DNA from 4 places in the Geminicoccus sp. genome. Region 1 is predicted to be linked to each of the others. Evidence: riboswitches for the same ligand, from Rfam matches in the RefSeq annotation. Region 1 holds a riboswitch; each other region holds the start of a gene.
What was found. Region 1 has a riboswitch for thiamine pyrophosphate ahead of thiM (hydroxyethylthiazole kinase). Riboswitches for the same ligand answer to the same signal wherever they lie in the genome.
Positions count from the first base shown of each region.

Region 2: another riboswitch for thiamine pyrophosphate. It lies ahead of thiO (glycine oxidase ThiO); the one in region 1 lies ahead of thiM (hydroxyethylthiazole kinase).
Region 3: another riboswitch for thiamine pyrophosphate. It lies ahead of VHL31_RS13305 (ABC transporter ATP-binding protein); the one in region 1 lies ahead of thiM (hydroxyethylthiazole kinase).
Region 4: another riboswitch for thiamine pyrophosphate. It lies ahead of thiB (thiamine ABC transporter substrate binding subunit); the one in region 1 lies ahead of thiM (hydroxyethylthiazole kinase).

Region 1 is NZ_DATAGQ010000120.1:13,798-17,104, reverse strand. It holds gene VHL31_RS11115 (farnesyl diphosphate synthase) at 1-510, opposite strand, end outside; gene VHL31_RS11110 (exodeoxyribonuclease VII small subunit) at 526-765, opposite strand; gene VHL31_RS11105 (histone deacetylase family protein) at 785-1,717, opposite strand; TPP riboswitch at 1,793-1,892, shown strand; gene thiM (hydroxyethylthiazole kinase) at 1,887-2,675, shown strand; gene thiE (thiamine phosphate synthase) at 2,672-3,307, shown strand, end outside.
Region 2 is NZ_DATAGQ010000236.1:34,912-38,218, reverse strand. It holds gene VHL31_RS25600 (thiazole synthase) at 1-506, opposite strand, end outside; gene thiS (sulfur carrier protein ThiS) at 513-710, opposite strand; gene thiO (glycine oxidase ThiO) at 707-1,708, opposite strand; TPP riboswitch at 1,756-1,880, opposite strand; gene ligD (DNA ligase D) at 1,931-3,307, opposite strand, start outside.
Region 3 is NZ_DATAGQ010000137.1:21,239-24,545, reverse strand. It holds gene mrdA (penicillin-binding protein 2) at 1-542, shown strand, start outside; gene rodA (rod shape-determining protein RodA) at 552-1,688, shown strand; TPP riboswitch at 1,737-1,856, shown strand; gene VHL31_RS13305 (ABC transporter ATP-binding protein) at 1,850-2,653, shown strand; gene VHL31_RS13300 (ABC transporter permease) at 2,650-3,307, shown strand, end outside.
Region 4 is NZ_DATAGQ010000213.1:3,472-6,778, reverse strand. It holds gene VHL31_RS23650 (ABC transporter permease subunit) at 1-1,064, opposite strand, end outside; gene thiB (thiamine ABC transporter substrate binding subunit) at 1,040-2,038, opposite strand; TPP riboswitch at 2,080-2,185, opposite strand; gene VHL31_RS23640 (alpha/beta hydrolase) at 2,245-3,307, opposite strand, start outside.

The sequences.
Region 1 (3,307 bases):
CAGATCCGGCGGGTTCGCCTCGCCCTGCAGGTCGAGCATCTGCCCGCCACACATGCCAGCAGCGCCGGCGGCCCGAGCCAGACCCGCTATCAGCGTCAGCCTGGCAATTTCCGGCAGCCGCGCGTCCCCGGCAATCCACTCGAACGCAACCGCCTGCAGAGCATCACCGGCTAAAACCGCGGTCGCTTCATCGAAGGCGAGATGGCAGGCTGGGCGGCCACGGCGCGTGGACGCGTCGTCCATGGCCGGCAGGTCGTCGTGGATCAGCGAGTAGGCATGTACGGCCTCGATCGCAGCAGCGGTGGCCATCCAGTTCGACTGGCTAGCGCCGGCCAGGGCATCCGCCACGGCTCGCACGAGTGCTGCCCGCAGCCGCTTGCCGCCGCCGAGTGCCGCGTAACGCATGGCCTCGACCAGCCTCGGCGCCGCGTGATCCGCAGGCGAACCAAGCAGCCGGTCGATCTCCGCCTCCACGCTGGCGGCCGTATCCTGAAGAAAGCTGGTGAGCAAGGTGGACGGCCGACGTCAGCGGGAGGGATCGAAGGGTTCGACGCGGGGCTCGCCAGCGGCGTTCACCGACAGCTTCTCCACCCGCATCTGCGCGTCCGCCAGCTTCTGCCGGCACAGCTCCTTGAGTGCCGTACCGCGCTCATAGGCCGAGATCGCATCGTCCAGGTCCAGCTGGCCGCGCTCCAGCTCCTGAACCAGCTTCTCCAGTTCTCCGAGCGCAGCCTCGAAGCTCATCTGCTTGTTCGTTTCGGTCACAGGGCTGCTCTTCCTCCGCTCACTCTTGGCCAGCGAGCGCGCAGACATGGGCTTTGACGCTCCGGCCGAGCGCGTCGACGTCGTAGCCGCCTTCCAGCACCGATACTACCCGCCCCTGCGCATGACGGTCGGCCACGGCGACGAGTTGCTTCGTCACCCAGGCGAAGTCTTCCTCCGTCAGGCGCAGGCTTGCAAGCGGGTCGGCTTCATGCGCGTCGAACCCTGCCGAGATCAGCAGCAGTTCCGGCGCGAACCGGTCGAGCACCGGGATGACGCGGTCGGCCACCACCTTGCGGAAGAACGTACCGTCGGTGCCCGAGCGCAAGGGTATGTTCAGGATGTTGTCGCGTGCGCCTCGCTCGTTGTCGGCTCCCGTGCCGGGGTAGAGTGGTGACTGGTGCGTCGAGACGTAAAGCGTCTGCGGATCGGACCAGAAGATCTCCTGGGTGCCGTTCCCATGGTGGACGTCGAAGTCGACGATCGCGATCCTGCCGACACCATGCACGGTACGAGCCTGGGCTGCGCCCACGGCTACGCTGTTGAACAGGCAGAAGCCCATCGCACGGTTGCTCTCGGCATGATGCCCAGGCGGCCGCATTGCCGAGAAGGCGCGCTTGGCCCGACCGGACAAGATCGCATCCACCGCCGAGGCGGCAGCACCGGCCGCGCGCAAGGCTGCCTCGCGGCTGCCGGGCGAGCCGATGGTATCGGCGTCGATCTGCACGAGGCCCTGGTCCGGCAGGGCCTCCAGGAGGGCGTCGACATAGGCAACGTCATGGACGCGCTTCACCTGCTCGATCGATGCCTCCGGGGCTTCCTGCCGAAGCAGCCACGGGGCGTCCAGCTGATCCAGCGCCTCGACGACCGCCCGGTAGCGCGCCGGCCGCTCGGGATGGCCCGGTCCCGTGTCGTGGAGCAGGGCGCTGTCATGAAGATAGAGCAGGACGTTCACGTGCGGACGCTTCCTTCTGGTTGACAATGCGGGCGCTCGCCTGCGGTTGACATCGGTCGCAATCGGACCATCCTCAAGCCCGCCAAGGGGTGTTCGTCGTGACCGGCGGACTGAGATCAAACCCGTTGAACCTGATCTGGGTCATGCCAGCGAAGGGAGGCCAAGGAAGATGTCCCAGGACGTGGGACGGGTGCTCGATGCGCTGAGAAGCCGCCGGCCGCTCGTCCACAACATTACCAACTATGTCGTGATGAACTCGACGGCCAATGCCTTGCTGGCGGTGGGCGCGTCACCGGCCATGGTGCATGCCGCGGAGGAAGTCGAGGAGTTCGTCGCGATCTCCGACGCCCTGGTCGTGAACATCGGCACCTTGTCCCGGCCCTGGATCGAAGCAATGCATCTTGCTGTCGCCAAGGCGGACGGTGCGGGCAAGCCTTGGGTCCTGGACCCGGTCGGTGCGGGAGCCACGCGCCTTCGCACCGAGACGGCCCACAACCTTATTCGCCACCGGCCGGCGGTCATCCGGGGCAATGGCTCGGAGATCATGGCGCTCGTGGGCAGTTCCGGCACCACCAAGGGTGTCGACAGCACCACGGGCAGCGATGCGGCACTCGATGCCGCCCGCGGGCTGGCTCTGTCCACGGGATCCTGCGTGGTCGTCACCGGGGCCGTCGATCACGTAACCGATGGCGAGCGGGTTGTTTCCTGTGCCAACGGCGACGAACGCATGACCCGCGTCACCGGCCTCGGATGCACGCTCAGCGCGTTGACCGCAGCCTGTCTGGCTGTCGAGGAAGACCGCATCCTGGCGGCGCTTGCCGCCTGCACCATCCTCGGGGTCGCCGGGGAGTTGGTATGCGGCCAGAGCGAAGGGCCGGGCTCGCTGCAGGTGAGCATCCTGGACAGTCTGGCCAGGATCGACCGGACGATGCTGATCGGGCGGGCGAAGCTCACGTGAGGCGTCATGTGGATCTTGGCCTTTATGTCGTGCTGGACACGGCCACGACGCCACCGGCGCGCATTGCGGATCTCGCCGATGCCGCCGCTCGTGGCGGAGCCACGATCCTCCAGCTCAGGGACAAGACTTCCAGCGCGCGCCGCCTGATCGAACTGGCCGGTGCGATCCGGGCCCGGGTCGCCGGGATGGGCGTTCCCCTGATCGTCAACGACCGGGTCGACGTGGCGCTCGCGGCCGGTGCTGACGGTGCGCATGTCGGCCAGGACGATCTGCCGTCCCCTGCCGCCAGGGCCATCCCCGGTCCCGACGCGATCATCGGACTGTCCGTCACGAGCATGGATGAGATCGGGACCGTCGATCCGGCGGTGGTGGACCATGTCGGCCTTGGCCCGATCTTTGCGACCAGTACAAAGCTGGACGCGGCGCCGCCACTGGGGGCGATGGCCTTCCGGTGCATCCGCGGCCGACTGGATCTTCCGGTCGTGGCGATCGGCGGGATCGGGCTGCACAACGCCGGCGACGCCATCCGGGCCGGTGCCGACGGCATCGCGGTGGTGACGGCCGTGGCTCATGCCGCTGATCCCGAGGCTGCAGCCCGGCAGCTCTTGAGCGCTGTCCGGGATGCACGTGAA
Region 2 (3,307 bases), on a different contig from region 1:
CTGCGCAGGGCGAACAGATTGTTCAGTCCCCGCCCCGAGCCGATCGGCGCTCCCCAGGGCATCAGAACCTGGCAGCCGGCCTCCAGCAGCTTTTCCGCCACGATCAGGTCGTCGGTCGTGTACGGAAACACCTGGAAGCCGTCCTCCGACAGGATCCGCGCCGCTTCCACCAGCCCGAACACGTCCGGCTGCAGCGTATCGTGATGCCCGATCACCTCCAGCTTGACCCACGACGTGCCGAAGACCTCGCGCGCCATCTGCGCGGTGGCGACGGCTTCCTTCACGGTATGGCAGCCGGCCGTGTTCGGCAGGACCTTCACGTCGAGCGAGCGGATCAGCGACCAGAACCCCTGGCCGGCTCGCCCGGCCCCGGATTCGCGCCGCAGCGAAACCGTGACCACCTCGGCACCAGCCGCCCGGACGGCCTCCGCCAGGATGGCCGGCGAGGGATACTGCGATGTGCCCAGCAGGAGTCGTGACGTCAGCTTCGTGCCATAAACATCCATGATTGCTCAGCCTCCTTGCATGGGTGCAAGAATCTCGACCTTGTCACCCTCCTCTAGGCTCGTCTCGTTACGACGTGGCACGGGCACGAAGCTGCCGTTCACGGCGGTCGCGACCACAATGTTCCCGTAGCCCAGCTGTTCCAGCAGATCGGCGAGCACGACCCGGTCTGTCTGGACCGGCTCTCCGTTCACGATCAACTTCATCCCACCTCTCTTTCTTCATCCACAAGATATTGATTAGGCTTGCCTTCCGAGACTAGTTCATCTGCTACACGAGCTAGGACCGGTGCGAGCAGAAAGCCGTGTCGGTAGAGGCCGTTCAGGTAGAGGGTTCGGCCGATCTGCCGGACGCGCGGGAGGTTGTCGGGAAAGGCCGGGCGTGCATCGGCACCGAGTTCGACGATCTCTGCTTCTCCAAACGCCGGATGCAGCGTGTAGGCGGCATTGAGGAGTTCCACGGCCGATCGCACCGTCACGCGGGTCCGGTCGCCGCTCTCGATGCTGGTGGCCCCCACCATGAAGTGCCCGTCATCGCGGGGCACGATGTACAAGGGGAAGCGGGGGTGCAGGAGCCGTACGGGCCGCTGCAGGGAGATCTCGGGGCAGCGGAGGATCAGCATCTCGCCCCTGACGCCCCGCAGGTCCGCCAGATGGTCTCGGGCTGCCAGGCCGCGGCAGTCGATCACCCGGTCGGCTGCGGCCAGATGCTGGCGTGCATCCACCCCGAACCGAATCACCACACCCTGCTCCTGCAAGCGCGAAGCCAGCGACTGCAGGGCCTGGCGAGGATCGAGATGCGCCTCATCGGGAAAGAACAAGGCCCGGCCGAAGCGCCCGCCGAGATCTGGCTCGAGTTCGCCGAGTTCCGTGCCTGAGAGCGGCCGGAAATGCGAGGTGCGCCGCGCGAACCGGTCGAGCTCCCGCTCGTCGCGCCTGGGAGCCACGACAAGGCTGCCTCGCTGGACGGTCTGCGGGTGGACACGAGGCCAGTAGGAAAGCGCCTCCTGGCCGAGGTCGGCCACGATCTGCTCGGCACTTTCCCGCTCGCACCAGGGAGCCAGCATTCCACCGGCATAGCGGGAGCAGGACGCAAGGCCGAGCCCAGGACCCTGCTCGAGCACATCGACGTCGTGGCCGCGTTCCGCCAGCGCAAGCGCTGCGGTCAAACCGGCGACACCTGCTCCCATGACCACGATATGCATCGATCGGTACGCTCCCCAGCCTGATGGCGGGAGGTCGATCTCTGCCGGATTGCAGCGGTCACCCATCCCTACGCCAGCATGAACTGGATCAGGTTCGAAGGGTCGTCATGCCGCACAGCAGGCTGTGCCGATGACCTCTCAGCCCCCTCGCGGGGCTCCCCTAGGTGCTCTGAAGGTGATGTCGATCGCGGCCGAAGTCAAACACCTGGGCTGCCTGGCCCCTCACTTTCGGGCGTGAGCCCGCTTGGCCTTCTGCACCGGCAGCGTCTGCTCAGTGCGGAAGAAGCCGGTCCAAGGGTCACTACCGAGGTGGCCCAGACGGTTCGCCACGTTGTTGACGTTGAAATGCGGACCCCGGACGTCGACATCCAGTTCATCCCAGGCCAGTGGCGTGGAGACCGGCGCACCGGCACGGGCGCGCGTCGAGTAGGCGCAAACCGCCGTGGATCCGCGTCCGTTGCGCAGCCAGTCGACGAAGACCCGCCCGGCCCGCAACTTCTTGGTCATCGTCGCGGTGTACAAGGCGGGGCTGTCCTTCGTCATGGCCGCCGCAAGCTCATGGGCGAAGTTCTTGGCCTGCTCCCAGTCCGCCGACGGCTTGAGTGGCACGACCACATGGAGTCCCTTTCCACCGGTCGTCTTCAGGTAGCTTTCCAGCCCCTGCACCTTCAGGCGCTCGCGAACGTCGAACGCCGCCTGTTTGACCTGTTCCCAATCCACATCATCCCCGGGGTCCAGGTCGAACGTCACCTGGTCGGGATGATCCAGGTCATCGATGCGGACACCCCATGGATGGACCTCCAGGACACCGCCCTGCACCAGGGCCACCATCCCGTCCAGGTCCTGGATGGTCAGTACCGTGTCACCACCATTGCCCGGATTGTCGAGCACGGTCACGGCCCGGTTCATGCCGCGCCAGGGCGATTTCTGGAAGAAGCATTTCTGGCCCACGCCATCGGGGCAGCGCATCAGCGACAGCGGACGCGCCACCACATGCGGCGCCATCCACTTCCATATGTCGGCATAGTAGTCGACGAGGCCCTGCTTGGTGACGCCGTCCTCCGGCCAGTAGACCCTGTCCGGGTGGGTCAGCTTCACCCTCGCCTGTTTCGGCTCGGCCGGGGCCTTGGGTAGAGCCTTGGCTGAAGCCTTTCTCGCCGGCGCGGGATCCTCGCGGACGATCTCGGTCGCCGGTTTATCGTCGCGCAGGCCGCGGAAGGAGGCGTGCCGGAGCAGCAGATCGCCGGTCCAGCCCCTGAACTCCACTTCCGCCACCAGTTGCGGGCTGACCCAGTGCACGTCCCGGCTGCTTCGCTCGGGCCGCTCCTTGAACGGCATCTTGGTCTCGTCGAGGGAGCGCAAGCGCTCCCAGAGCTCCCGCGCCATGGCACCGCCGAAGCCGGTGCCCACCCGCCCGGCATGTACCAGCTTCCCATCGTCGTAATAGGCAAGCACGAGGGAGCCGATCGCTCGCGGCGCCGCGGTGGAGGGTACCCAACCGACGATCACGAATTCCTGCCGGTCGCCGCACTTCGACTTGATCCAGTCGCCGCTGCGCCCCGAGCGGTAGGGTGCAGCGCGCAGCTTGGAGACGATGCC
Region 3 (3,307 bases), on a different contig from region 1:
TCTCCGGCATCGGGCAAGGCTATGTGCTGGCCACGCCGCTGCAACTGGCCATCATGACCGCCCGCCTGAGCAATGGTGGCTACAAGGTCAGCCCTTGGCTGGTCCGTGGCGGCCCGCGCCATATGGCCTGCTGTGGTGCCATGGCCGAGCCGGTAGGGGTTGCCAAGGAGCATCTGGATCTCGTCCTTGGTGGCATGCACCGTGTGGTGAACAGTCCGGCGGGCACCGCGCGTGCCGCTGCCCTCCTCACGCCGGGCGTCCAGATGGGCGGCAAGACGGGTACCTCCCAGGTGCGCCGGATCAGCAAGGCCGACCGGCTGTCCGGCGCCTACAAGCGCAAGGACATCCCCTGGGAACAGCGCGACCATGCCTTGTTCGTGGGCTACGCGCCCTTCACGGAGCCCCGCTATGCGGTGGCCGTGGTGGTCGAGCATGGCGGGGGCGGCTCCGCCGTGGCGGCACCCATTGCGCGCGACATCCTCGACCGCGTCCTGCAACTGGACGGTCAGCCCGTCCAGGCGCCGGACGGCAAGTCCGCCTGAGGACCTGCCATGGAAGAACGGCTGCGGGCGACCGACCTATCGCTGGGCGAGAAGATCCTGTCGATCAACTGGCTGCTCGTCGCGCTGCTCTGCGTGATCGGCGGCATCGGCTATGCGGTCCTGTATTCTGCCGCGGGCGGCTCACCGGAACCCTGGGCCTTCCGCCATGCCGTGCGCCTTGCCGCCGGGATCTGCGTCATGCTGGTCCTGGCCATGATCGACGTGCGCTTCTGGTTCAGGATCGCCTATCCGGTGTTCATGGTGGGAGTGGCGCTGCTCCTGGCAGTCGACCTCTCCGGAATCGTCGCCAAGGGCGCCCAGCGTTGGATCGATCTGGGCCCAATCCAGCTCCAGCCGTCCGAGGTCATGAAGATCGCCCTGATCCTGGGACTGGCGCGCTGGTTCCATGCCGGCTGGCTGGACGACGTGAAGCGGCCGCTGTTCCTGGTCCCACCCCTCCTGATGGTGGCGGTGCCGGTAGCACTCGTGATGCTCCAGCCCGACCTTGGCACCGCCATCACCTTGATCTCGGTGGGCGGCACCCTGTTCTTCGCTGCAGGCGTACGCTGGTGGAAGTTCGCCCTGGTGATCGCCATCGGCCTGGCGGCCCTGCCGGTGGGCTGGGAGATGATGCATGACTATCAGCGCCAGCGGGTGCTTACCTTCCTGAACCCGGAAGAGGACCCGCTGGGCTCCGGCTATCATATCATCCAGTCGAAGATCGCGTTGGGTTCGGCCGGCCTTTGGGGCAAGGGCTACCTGCACGGCTCGCAGGCCCAGCTCAATTACCTGCCCGAGAAGCACACGGACTTCGCCTTCACCACGCTCGCCGAAGAAACCGGCTTCGTGGGTGCCACTTTCACGCTCTTCCTGTTCTTCGCGGTCGTGGTCCTGGGCATCGTCGCGGCGACCCGGGCCCACAGCCAGTTCGCGCGGCTGGTCATCATCGGGCTCAGCATGAACTTCGCCGTCTACGTCGTGATCAACACGTCGATGGTGATGGGCTTGATCCCGGTCGTCGGCATTCCGCTGCCGATGATCAGCTATGGCGGCACCGCCATGCTGACCGTCCTGCTGGGCTTCGGCATCCTCCTGTCCGCCGACGTCCACCGCGACACCCCGATCCAGCGTTTCCCGAAAAGCTGAGCCGGCCGACAAAGCCTGTTCCCAAACCGGGGACGAGAACCTATCACCCACCCATCCAAGGGGAGTCCCGGCAAGGGGCTGAGAGGCCATCGGCACATCCGTGCAGCATGGCGACCCTTCGAACCTGATCCAGTTCACACTGGCGAAGGGATGGGAACAGCATGCAGATCAGCCAGGCACCGCCCGTTGTCCGCTCCCCAGAGGAGCCGCCGCGCCTGCTTGGACCCGAGGTGGAGGTGGAGGTGCCCCACCTCGTCTATGGCGGACGCCCTGTATTCCAGGACCTGCGGCTGCGGCTTCCGGCCGGCAAGTGGACCTGCCTGCTTGGTCCGTCCGGCGTCGGCAAGACCAGCCTGCTGCGCCTGATCGCCGGTCTGGAAGCCGGTGCCGTTGTTCGTCCGGACCCGGGTCGCCTTGTCGGCAAGATCGCGCTGATGGCCCAGCAGGACCTGCTGCTGCCCTGGCTGAACGTGCGCGACAACGTGCTCCTTGGCCACCGGCTCCGCGGCAGATCGCGCGATGCCATGAAGGTTCTGGCCGCCGAAGCCGATGCGCTCCTCGCGCGGGTGGGGCTGGCCGGCAAGGGAGATGCGTCGCCGTTGGTCTTCTCCGGCGGCATGCGGCAGCGCGTCGCCCTGGCACGCACGCTGATCGAACATCGGCCGGTCGTCCTGATGGACGAACCGTTCTCGGCCCTGGATGCGGTCACCCGCCATCGCCTGCAGGATCTCGCGGCCGAGCTGCTGGCCGATCGCACGGTCCTGCTGGTGACGCATCATCCCCTGGAAGCCATCCGGCTGGGACACCGCATCTGGGTGATGGCTGGCAACCCCGCGAAGCTTCGCGGGCCGATCGAGCCATCCGGTCCCACGCCGCGCGATCCAGCAGATCCCGGCGCCATCCGCCTGCAGTCAGACCTCATGAAGGAACTTCTGGCATCGGCCGAACTGGTAGAAACCCAATGAGCCTGTTCCGTCCGGCTGTGACGGCTGTTGGCCTGCTGTGTTCGTGGCAACTGGTGGTCTGGCTGAGCGGCGTGCCGCCCTTCATTCTTCCGGGTCCCCTCACGGTGGCGCTGGCCGGCTGGCGCAACTTGCACCTCCTGGCGGAGCACGCCGCCACGACCGGCCTGGAGATCGTGCTCGGCCTCCTCATCGGCAGCCTGATCGGCGCCCTGGCTGCCCTCGTCCTGGTGAGTTCCGCACCTGCGAGGCGGTGGCTGCTTCCCGTGCTGGTGATCAGCCAAGCATTGCCCGTGTTCGCGCTGGCCCCGCTGCTCGTGCTGTGGCTGGGCTATGGCCTCCTCTCCAAGGTCGCGATGGCGGTCCTGATCATCTTCTTCCCCGTGACGCTCGCCTTCTTCGACGGGCTGCGCCGCACCGAGCGCGGTTGGCTGGAACTGGCGCGGGTCATGGATGCACCACCTTTGGCTGTGCTCCGGCAGATCCGCGTTCCGGCTTCGCTGCCAGCCCTCGGATCAGGTCTCCGGGTGGCCGCCGCGGTGGCACCGATCGGTGCCGTCGTCGGGGAATGGGTCGGCTCGTCGGGCGGCCTGGGCTACCTGATGCTGCACGCCAACGCACGGATGCAGGTCGACCTGCTGTTCGCTGCGCTCGTGG
Region 4 (3,307 bases), on a different contig from region 1:
CCGGCCCGGCCGCGCGCACCCAGCACGAGCAGGCTTCCCGCCACCAGGGAGATCAGTGCCGCCGCCAGCGCCACCACCACGCTGTTGCGCAGGGCCACCAGGAACATCGGCGCGCTCAGCACCTTCCACCAGGGCCCACCCGCTGCCTCCAGCAGGAGGGCCAGCAGCGGCGCACCGAGGAACAGCAGGGCGGCTGCCAATACGAGACCATCCAGCGCTTTTGCGAGCAGACCATCCTCGACCCGCAGCTTCGGTGGCGCTCCCGTCGACACACCACTGCGGATGGTCCGCACGCCCAGCCCAATGCCAACGAGCACGCTGCACAGCGCGATCTGCAGCAGCGCCAGCACGGCCACGCGCACCAGGTCCGCATCGACCCTCAGCGCCTCGTAGATCGCGACCTCCATGGTTGTTCCGGCTGGCCCGCCACCAAGCGTCATCGGCAGGGCGAAGCTCGTGAAGCAGAGCATGAATACGATGCCGAGCGCACGCGCGATGCGCGGCGCCAGGGCCGGCCACTCGATCAGCCGGAAGCGGGCTAGATCCCCCAGGCCAAGCTGTCGGGCCAGCCGCCACTGTTCCGCCGGCACGGCGCGCCAGGCAGGAGCCAGGATGCGCACCGCGAGTGGCAAGTTGAGGAAGACGTGGCCGATCAGGATGCCCGTCAGGCCATAGATCGACGGCCAGGGGATCCCGAGCATGCCGAACAGCTCGGCGACCCAACCGCGCCGGCCGAACAGCACGAGCAGCGCGCTTCCTGCCACAAGGGCAGGCACCAGAACCGGCAGGGCCAGCAAGCGCTCGAGCAGATCGCGACCAGGAAAGGAGCGCCGCACCAGGGCCCGTGCAACCAGTACCGCCGGCAGCACCGCCAGTAGTGCCGACAGGGTAGCCTGCACCAAGGTGAAGCGAAGGGTGAGGAGCGTTCGCCCGTCCAGCCATCGTCCGCCCTGTCCCGCCTCCTGCAGTCCCGTCGCCAGGAGCGCCAGGATCGGCAGGAACAGCGTGAGGCCGACCAGAAGCGCGGTGACGTTGCCGATCAGCGTCCCAGTGCGGCGAACCACTCGTCCACCCATGCAGCGCGGTTGACCCGCACCGTCTCGGCATTGGTGAGGAGCGCCTTGCCCGGCTGGATCAGCCGGCTGAACTCTTCGGGCAGTTCCACGCCGTCCGACTTGGCGGGATACATCCAGTTGGTGGTCGGCAGGATCGACTGGGCGTCCGACGAGAGGAGGAACTGCAGGAAGCGCTTGGCGAGCTCCGGCTCCTGGGCGTTCTTCGCCAAGGCCGCCACCTCGACCTGCAGATAGTGGCCGTCCGTGAACGGTGCCGCCTGGATGTCGTCCTTGCTCTCGGCAACCATGTGGTAGGCGGGCGAGGTCGTGTAGCTGAGGACCATGGACGCCTCGCCCTTCAAAAACAGGTCGTAGGCCTCGCTCCATCCCGACGTCACCGTCAGGATGTGCGGGGCCAGCTTCTCCCAGTAGGCCCTGGCATCCTCGCCATGAACGGCCTTCACCCAGAGCAGCAGGCCCAGACCTGGGGTGCTCGTCCGCGGATCTTGGATAACGACCGTCAGATCGGGCGGGGCATCAGCCAGTTCGGCCAGGCTCTTCGGCGGGTTCGGCAACCGGGTGCGATCGTACACGAAGGCAAAGTAGCCCCAGTCGTAGGGAACGAACGACGGATCGTCATACATTACCGGCAAAGTAAGCCCGCTCAGGTCCTGGCCATGCGGTGCCACGAAGCCGCCATCCTTCGCTTCGGCTGTCAGGCTGCTGTCCAGCCCGAGCACCACGTCCGCCTTGGAAGATGCTCCTTCGAGCTTCAGCCGGGACAGGATGGCGACGCCGTCATCCACGGAGGTCCAGACGAGGTCACAGCCGCAACTCGCCTCGAAGCGCCTCTCAAGCTCGGGGCCGGGCCCCCATTCGCTGGTGAAGGACGAGTAGGTATAGACGTCGAGCACCGGCTTGGCCTGGACGCCGGACATGATCGTCATCGAACCAAGGACGGTGGCGGCGAGCTTGCGCTTCATTCTTCCCTCCATACGAAGGGAAGGTGCGCATGGCCGGTCCTGTCGCGGCGGCTGCCCATTCCCTACGCCGGCATGATCCGGATCAGGTTCCTCGGGTTCGCTCGTGCGTCTCAGCCGGCAGCAAGGCCGGCACCCCGCGGGTCACATGCGCGCCCATTACTGCCCGCCGCGCTCCAAGACAAGCGGCGGCCATCGGCGTGTCTCGGTCACCCCTTCACGTGGGTGGTCGGCCGGTCCCCGCCCCCCGCCTTCTCCTGATGCCACTTCCCATCGGCATCCTGGTACTCGATGACCTCGTCGTCGCCGGCCTGCTCCTGCCGGACAGCCGCGTCCTCCGCAGCGCGGCGGGCCTCGTCGTGGGTATTGTAGGTCTCGGAAAAGCTGTCACCGAGCTTGTAGGCCCAGCCATGATCGTGCTGCACGATCTCGTAGGTGATATCGGCCATGTCGAGTCCTCCGGCTTGTCCGGCACTGAACGTACTGCCGGTTTCGCCGGTTCCGGCCGCGCCCAGCCGTCGCGCCGCCGTCACCAGTCGCTCGAAGGCAGCGGCGGCCGGTGCCGCATGATGGCGCGCGCGCAGCCAGGCGTGCGGCAGACCGGCCTCGACCACCGCGTCCACCGGCACGCGCGCGGAGCGCAACCTGCCTGCAAACGCCGACACGTCGGAGGCGAGCGGGTCGTACTCCGCAGCCGTCATGAACACAGGCGGCAGGCCTGGCAGTGCTGGCGCGTCACCCGGGAACAGGCGCGGATCGTCGCGGTCGCTCTCGTCAGCGGTGCGCCCAAGATAGGTCTCGAGATAGTGCAGCATATCGACCGTGGTCAGACCGGGAGCATCATGCATCTCGATTCGCGATGGCAGCGTCTGATCGCTGGAGAGCGCGGGGTAGACCAGCAGTTGGCCTGCCGGTCCCGGCTCGCCCGCATCCCGCAATGCCTGCGTCACGGCAGCGGCAAGGTTGCCCCCTGCGCTGTCGCCGGCCAGCAGGATCCGCTCCCGGTCGATGCCCAGCCCCGACGCTTCGTCGCGCACCGCCCGGAACACGGCCAGCGCGTCGTCGAAGGCTGCCGGGAAGGGGTGCTCGGGCGCCAGGCGATATTCGACCGCGACGGCAACGCAGCCGGCACCATCGGCCAGATCCGCGACGACGCTGTCATGCGTCTCGAGATCGCCCACCACCCACCCACCGCCATGGAACCAGACGATGCAGGCGCCGCTCGACCGGGCCGGCCGGTAGATCCGGCAGGGCACGCCCGCGAATGCCCAG